Regions from separate parts of the Paenibacillus sp. NPDC058174 genome, predicted to be linked through region 2. Evidence: riboswitches for the same ligand, from Rfam matches in the RefSeq annotation. Region 2 holds a riboswitch; the other holds the start of a gene.
The links. A riboswitch is a leader RNA that binds a small molecule or an ion and turns the genes downstream of it on or off. The one in region 2 is predicted to bind cyclic di-GMP.
Positions count from the first base shown of each region.

Region 1: another riboswitch for cyclic di-GMP. It lies ahead of ACFVVF_RS15970 (choice-of-anchor A family protein); the one in region 2 lies ahead of ACFVVF_RS27875 (methyl-accepting chemotaxis protein).

Region 1 covers NZ_JBHVUY010000002.1:986,691-990,774, forward strand. The annotation lists gene fni (type 2 isopentenyl-diphosphate Delta-isomerase) at 1-691, shown strand, start outside; gene ACFVVF_RS15965 (MBL fold metallo-hydrolase) at 759-1,766, shown strand; cyclic di-GMP riboswitch class I at 1,825-1,918, shown strand; gene ACFVVF_RS15970 (choice-of-anchor A family protein) at 1,981-3,888, shown strand; gene ACFVVF_RS15975 (hypothetical protein) at 4,019-4,084, shown strand, end outside.
Region 2 covers NZ_JBHVUY010000012.1:44,323-48,406, forward strand. The annotation lists gene ACFVVF_RS27855 (acyl-CoA dehydrogenase family protein) at 1-1,168, shown strand, start outside; tRNA gene ACFVVF_RS27860 (tRNA-Pro) at 1,278-1,354, opposite strand; tRNA gene ACFVVF_RS27865 (tRNA-Thr) at 1,363-1,438, opposite strand; gene ACFVVF_RS27870 (YrzA family protein) at 1,525-1,737, opposite strand; cyclic di-GMP riboswitch class I at 1,900-1,984, shown strand; gene ACFVVF_RS27875 (methyl-accepting chemotaxis protein) at 2,076-3,824, shown strand.

The sequences.
Region 1 (4,084 bases), on a different contig from region 2:
CGTTCCGGTAATCGCCAATCTTGGGGCGGTCCAGTTGAACTACGGGTTTGGCGCCGAGGCATGCCAGAGAGCCGTGGACATTGCTGAGGCCGATGCGCTCGTGCTTCATTTGAACAGCATGCAAGAGGTGTTCCAGCCCGAGGGGAATACGGATTTCCGGGGACTGCTTGCAGGGATCGAGCAGGTATGCCGCAAGCTTGCCGTTCCGGTAGGCATCAAAGAGGTTGGCTGGGGCATTGATGCAGATACGGCAGCTCGGCTGGCCGATATTGGCGTTTCCTTTATAGATGTAGCAGGAGCTGGCGGCACATCCTGGAGCCAAGTGGAGAAGCACCGGCTCAAAGACGAGCTTAGGAAGCAGGCGGCGGAGGCTTTTGCAGACTGGGGCATTCCGACTGCGGACAGCATTCGGGAAGTAAGCGGCAGAGTGCCGGATATGACGCTCATCGCCAGCGGAGGACTCCGCAATGGCGTTGATGCCGCCAAGTCGATCGCGCTGGGCGCAAGCGTTGCAGGCTTCGGCCGGGTGCTGCTGCCTCGTGCGGCGCAGTCGGATAATCGCGTTTCGGTGGAGCAGCTCGTCGAACAATTCCGACGGATCGAATTTGAACTGCGGTCGACGATGTTCGGAATCGGCGCAGCTACGATTGAAGATTTGACCAATACGGAGAGGCTGTACGCCATCTCCTAGACGGCTATGGCAACGATGATTAGGATATCGTTGCCTCGTTTTATTTTCGAAAGGGGAATTCGGTTTCATGGAGCAAGAAGAGCAGCAGGTGGAGACAGCGCAATGGAATGACGGTTGGATTCAGGTAAAGGTACCGCTTCCGTTTTCATTGAAATGGGTAAACAGCTATTTGATTCCGGAGCCGGATCGCAGCGGCTATACGGTTATCGATCCCGGCTTGCGAACGGATGAAGCTCTGGCAGCCTGGAACGAGGCGATGCAGAGGCATGGAATAGCTATTGAAGAGATCAAACGGATTATCGTGACACATCAGCATCCTGACCATTACGGACTGGCCGGTTATTTTCAAGGGCTAAGCGGAGCGCCGGTATATATGTCCCGCAGATCGCATGCTTACACCGCAAGGTTATGGACGGAAGAAAGCCGGTTTGCTGAAGAGCTTGGACAGCTTTTTGCTCAGCATGGCATGCCGGATGAGCTTACGTCCGCGATAGCAGCTAATCTTGAATTGTTCGAGGAGAGGGTGTCGCCCCAGCCGTCCGTTACTTATATGGAAGCAGGGGAGACCATCCGGTTTGGCGGCTTTGACTGGCAGCTTATTGATGCACCCGGTCATGCGTATGGACAGCTGCTGCTCTACGAGCCGCATAATGGCTGGATGTTTTGCGGCGATCAGGTGCTGCCGCGGATAACGCCGAACATAAGCGTTGTGCCAGGGGAAGAAACGGACCCGTTGCATGATTTTTTGACGAATTTGGATGAATTGCTGAACTATGAGGTGAGCTTTGCTTTTCCGGGACACCGTGATCCGTTCGCCGGATTTGCTGCCCGGATCGAAGAGCTGAAGCAGCATCATATACGGAGATTGGATAGAATGAAGCGCATGCTGGAGGAGCCGTTGTCCGCTTTCGAGCTGTCCGAGCGGCTGTTCGGCATAAACTTGCGCAGTAATCCGCATAATTTGCGGTTTGCGATGGCGGAGACGCTGGCTCATCTCTATTATTTGGAGCATAGGGGTTCAATAGAGCGGCTGGAAGGCGCCGGAAGAACGATAAAATTTATTTTTCCGTATTGACGTGGAAAGATTTGCATCATAAAATTTAGAAGACAACTGCATGACACATGAACAGCACTAGTGCTGTGAGCAAACCACGCGAAAGCGCGGGACGCAAAGTCAGGAGTCTTCTGTGCAATTTATTATTGTACAATGATCGTCCGATTGCCATGAATGAATCATTCAGGTAGTCGGATTTTTTTATTGCCATAATAAGCGCGGGGAGGACATGAATTTGTTCAAAAAACAAATGAAGACGGCTTTTATGCTAACGATGTCGGCAATCGTGATTTTCGGAGCGGGACTGCATGCGATTGTGAGCGCGGCGGCTTCGCCTGGATCGTCATTGCTGGGCACGGCAGGGTCTTATAATATTTTTGTATTGGGCAGCGTGTCGCTAATGAATACCGACTCCGAGGGACCTGTTGCGGCAGGCGGAGCTGCGAATTTTACTAATTACTCGGTGAACAGCAAAGAAAAAGTGATTGATAACGCATTGGTCGTTGGCGGTTCACTGGTTTTTAACAATGGAACGGTTAAGGGCGGAAATGCCAAATACGGCGGTTCCTATACGGGGAATGTAACGGTTACGAATGGGACCTCTCCCAAGCAAGGAAATCCGATCGATTTTAACGCCGAAGCGACCTATCTGAAGGAAGTTTCTGCGAAGCTGGCTGCACTGCCTGCGAACGGGACAGCGAGCAACGCTTACGGAACGCTGACATTAGCGGGAACAGACAACAATTTAAATGTGTTTGAAATCGATCAAAACTACGGCGAGCTGGTCATTCAGGTGCCGAATGGATCGACCGTCATTGTAAATGTAAAAGGTAAATCTAGAAGCTTTGGCACAGCAGGAACCTTTATGCCGGATAAGAATAACACGCTTAGCGAGAATTCGAATCCAGCTGCCGTACGCAGATTGCTGTTCAACTTTCCAGAAGCTACCGATATTACAATCGGTTCTTCCGGTCAAAGAGGCACGTTGCTGGCTCCTTATGCTAGTGTAAAGACCACATATAGCAACATCGCAGGCAATATTATAGCGGCTTCGCTGGATGGGCATGTCGAGGCTCATTATTATCCGTTCGATGGCACGGTTTCAGAGCCGGAGCCTACTCCGACAGCGACACCAACGGCCACGCCGACAGCAACACCAACGGCTACGCCGACAGCGACGCCAGAGTCGACACCAACGGCAACGCCAGAAGTGACGCCGACAGCAACGCCAGAGTCGACACCGACGGCAACGCCGGAATCGACGCCAGAAGCAACGCCGACAGCGACACCAGAGTCGACACCAACAGCGACACCAGAGTCGACACCAACGGCAACGCCAGAGTCGACGCCGACAGCGACGCCCGTAGCTACACCAACGGTAACGCCCGTAGCGACACCAACGGTAACGCCAGAAGTGACGCCGACGGCGACGCCAGAAGCAACGCCGACAGCGACACCAGAGTCGACACCAACGGCAACGCCGGAGTCGACACCAACGGCAACGCCAGAGTCGACGCCGACAGCGACGCCCGTAGCGACACCAACGGTAACGCCCGTAGCGACACCAACGGTAACGCCAGAAGTGACGCCGACGTCAACACCAGAGTCGACGCCAACAGCGACACCAGAGTCGACACCGACACCGACGGCAACGTCAACGCCAGAGTCGACACCGACGGCAACGCCAGAGGTAACGCCAACAGCGACACCAGTGTCGACGCCAGAGGTAACACCGACAGCGACACCAGAATCGACGCCAACGGCCACACCAGGTCCGACACCAAGCGGTGGTTCTGAAGCAACACCAAGTCCGACTCCTATTGGCGGACCAGAGGCAACACCATCATCGACTCCGTCTGCGAGCCCTTCTGCAACGCCTGACGAGGAGATCGTTATTACGCCGGAAGAGCCTCCACTAGGTCCAGTGGAAGGCGATCCGGAAGCAACACCAACGTCTTCTGCGAGCCCGTCTGTTGGTTCTGAGGATGATGAGATTGTGATCGACGAAGAAACGCCGCCGCTCGGCAGCGTTAACGTTGATCAACTGCCTAAAACAGGTGAATCCAGCTCAATTCCTTATTACGCAGCAGGTCTTCTGCTAGCAGCAGCTGGTCTTACTATTCGATTGAAACAACGGAAGTAACAATAATAACGAAATCATTTCTTATGCCGGGAGCTAAAAAGCTCACCGGCTTTTTTTTGTAATGCTTGTTATTTTTCAGTCGTTACAGCCGTCTACTAGTAAAGTTCATTCGCAGCAAGGGAGATATATTATGAGAAGGAATCAGCTTGTTTATTTTGCAGCATTTATTGTCGTAGTGGCTGCACTGTTTGCAGCA
Region 2 (4,084 bases):
TCCATTTATACGAAATGAACGGGAGGCGGCCATCGCCGCAAGGTCGGATAGATTAGCGGAATTATTCGCGGTTAGGGCACCCCAGCATGACCTTAATGGCAGTTTTCCAGTTGAAAATTTTAAAGATTTGCGGGAAAGCGGTTATTTGGCGCTGACTGTTCCACAGGCTTACGGAGGGGAAGAGGCTTCGCTGTATGAATTGGTGCTGGCGCAGGAGCATTTGGCGCGCGGAGACGGCTCGACAGCGCTTGCTGTCGGCTGGCATGTGGCGCTAGTCATGCAGCTTCGAATATCGCAGGCTTGGCCGGATTCGCTCTATGGGGCATTAAGCCAAGAGATTGTAGAGCATGGTGCGATCTTCAACAGCTATGCCAGCGAACGTGCGACCGGGAGTCCCAGCCGCGGCGGCAAGCCGGAGACGACAGCTGTACATACTGAAGGCGGCTGGCTGATCAATGGCCGGAAGACGTTCAGTACGCTTAGTCCAGTCGCTACGCATTGCATGGTCTCGGCCTCGGTGGAGTCGGAGGACCGTGTCGGCGAGTTTTTTGTCCGTATCGGGGAAGGTGTTGAAGTTGATGAAACCTGGAACACGATGGGCATGAGAGCGACGGGCAGTCATGATCTGGTATTCAAGGATGTGTTCGTTCCAGATGGGGAATCGATTGCGGGCGCGGCCCTGCGTCCCAAGACGCAGGCGGATTCCGATCATGGGGGCGCGATGCTTCATATACCGGCCTGTTATATCGGTATCGCGCATGCCGCCCGGGATTTCGCGCTGCGCTTTGCAAGAGATTACCGGCCGAACAGTCTGAATGGTCCGATTGCAGATTTGCCGAATATTCAGCGTCAGCTCGGCGAGCTGGAGGCTGAGCTTATTACAGCCCGGACGCTCTTGTATAGCTTGGCAGACCGATGGGACCGGGATCCTGCAGGAAGAGCAGAACTGCGTGCCGATCTGGGGCTTGCCAAATACGTGGCGACGAATGGGGCGCTGCGAATTGTTGATCTGGCGATGCGGGTTGTAGGAGGCGCCGGCCTTTCCCGCAATCTTCCGCTGGAGCGCTATTATAGGGATGTGAGAGCCGGGCTGCACAATCCGCCGATGGATGATGTAGCCTTGTCAAACCTCGCCAAGCGGGCGCTAGGCTCGTTTGACGGACTTTAAGAGAAACAGGCTGCTGAGTTGTGCTCGGCAGCCTGTTTCTTTATCTGTATATATAGAAGAAATAAAAAAGAAGCTTGATAGCATCAAGCTTCTTGAAATGTCTAATTGATGGTCGGGATGACACGATTTGAACATGCGACCCCCTGGTCCCAAACCAGGTGCTCTACCAAGCTGAGCTACATCCCGTCCTGTGATGGTGCCGGCGATAGGAGTCGAACCCACGACCTACTGATTACAAGTCAGTTGCTCTACCAACTGAGCTACACCGGCATAAAATCTCTCAGGCACAAAATGTATTATGCCATAAACATTAAAGATAATGCAACTGTTTTTTTAAGAAATTTATAAATTTATTTTTATTGCCTTTTTACTTTGAAGTGAACAACTGCGCTATAGTGCATTTTACCTGTAAGCTGGTTGAACGCGGAATGATGCTGCACTGAATGCACATCCAGCATCAGCGCTTTATTATTTTCGATTTGCCGGTCGATTTGTTTTTCCAGTGTGCTTAGATCATAAGCTTCGAAAAACTCAACTTTATTTTCTATGAGATCCAAACGGAAGTCCATAATCATTCTCCTTCAGGCGCTGCTATTTATTATTTCTGTCCATTATAAACAACCTGACAAGAAGCGTCCAATCTCTGAAAATATGAATATATTTTGTTAGACAAACTGGCAAAAATGTCCTAAACTAGAAGGGTGTCGAAAGTGGTCGAAAAATAGAAAATGAACTGAAAAGAGCAAACTTGTTGAAAAACAAGGACGCAAAGTTATGGGCCTAAGGTTGCAAAACTACGGCTGCCAGACCACCAGATCAAGGAAAATGCGCTGAAATCAGGCTATCCGCCCATCTGGTCGGATAGCTTTTATTCTTTTCAGGGATAGGAAAAGGAGAAAGAGGACAGATGGCTCAATGGAAAAAGTGGCCGAATCAGGCGGCCATGTTCGTGAAAAAGCAGAAAATTACGTCTAAGCTTCTGCTTATTACGTCGCTTATTACTATTTTTAACGTAGCGGCGGGGGTATTGATTTACACGCAAAACTTATCAGTATCGAAAGCAATTGACAGCTCCAACGAATTTGGCGATACCGAACGGGAGTACAAAGCATTGTCCGATACGATGCTCCGCACCATGCTTCTAATGATCAATTCGATTGAAAACGGGGAAGACGAGTCGGATATCATCACACAATCGATGAAGCCGATTCCTGATATGCTGGCCAACTTGACGAAAAGCTTCGAAAAGATGGATCAGAAATATCCGCCGCAAGAAGGCGACTTGGAGTACAGCAACCAAGTGAAGGTTTTCCAAATGGCTTATAACAGCTTGAGCGGATTTGCCATGGACAACGCGGAATTGCGAAGCGATATGAAGTCGCTGCGTATCCGGGAATTGATCAGCGTCTATACGATTACTCTGAGCTATGCGAACGAAGCGGTTGAAGCCCGGATGAACGTTGACCAAGCATCCAATGAGAAGCAGCTTGCCCGAAGTGTGGATTTTGCGAATACCATTATTATCATTAACGTTCTGCTGTTGGCTGTGCTGCCGTTCTTGATGTCCTATACGCTTAGCCAAAGCATCAAAAAGGGCTTGCGAGGCATTATGGGCCGGATTGACGCCTATAAAAACAGCGATTTTACATACGATCTGAAAGTGGACCGGCATGACGAGTTCGGTGATATCGACCGGATGCTGTCCGAAATGGGCCATCGTTTGCGCGATACAATCAAATCTACGCTTGAAGTAAGCGGAACGGTGCTCAGCATGTCCAATTCGATGGGCGAGATGGTCGACCGCAACCGTACTGCCTCTGAGCAGGTTCGCGATCAAATTAAAGTGGGTACAGTTACTTTGCTGTCCCAATATGATGATGCTTCCTCCATTTCTGCTGTTACCGAGCAAATCTCGGCCAGCTCTGAGGAAATTGCCGCATCCAGCGATTATATCAATAGCGATATGCGCCAAATGCGTCAAGCTTCCCAAGAAGGCGCGCAGGATATGGAAGGCGTCGTTGAGATGGTTAACCAGACAGTTGAGCAATTCGAGCTTGTTAATGAATCGTTTAATCGTATTGTGCAGCGTTTTGGCACTGTAACGAAGTTTTTGGGCGGCATTCAAGATTTGAATACGCAAACGAACTTGCTTTCGCTTAATGCCTCGATCGAATCGGCTCGCGCAGGCGAGCATGGCAGAGGTTTTGCTGTCGTAGCTGAAGAAATTCGCAAGCTGTCCGGCCAGACTGAAATGTTCTCGAAAAACATTACGAAAGAGCTTCAGCTCATTCAGAGTGATGTGGCATCGAGCAGCGATCGTCTCGGTTCCTTCTCGCAGGTTATTGCCACGACGAAGGATGCGTCGATTGCGGCAAGCGATATGTTCAAGGGGCTGGAGCAGCAAAGCAGCGCGTTGTCCGAGCAAGTGGGTGAAATCTCCACTGCCATCGCGGAAATTACATCCGGCATGACCCACATCGTTACAGCAGTAGATAAGCTGCTGCAAACGTCCTCTGACGTTAACGGCAAAATGGATGTCATGAGCGGCCTCTCCGAGCAGCAAAATGCTGTGTCTGACCAGCTGGGCGCTCTTGCGGGAGAGCTCAAGCAGTCGTCTGGCGTGCTGAAAGAGAAAGCAGCTGTATTTAAAGTGTAAAAGTAAACGGAGCCTGAGTCGCATCCCGATTAAAGGGATGTGCCTCAGGCTTTTTTGTTTGTTGATTTGATTAGTAAGTGTGCACTCGCCAGATTGATTGTTCGCACGTTCGTTTGTTTATGGGGGAATGCATGTCGTTTTCATTGAATGTGAGCGAAATTGAGTGAAAGTGGGGAGGGCGGGCGAGTAAACCTGGGTTCGTGGAGAATATTGTGCGATTACACAGATTTGGCTCGAGTGCCAAGTAACTAATTAGTTGG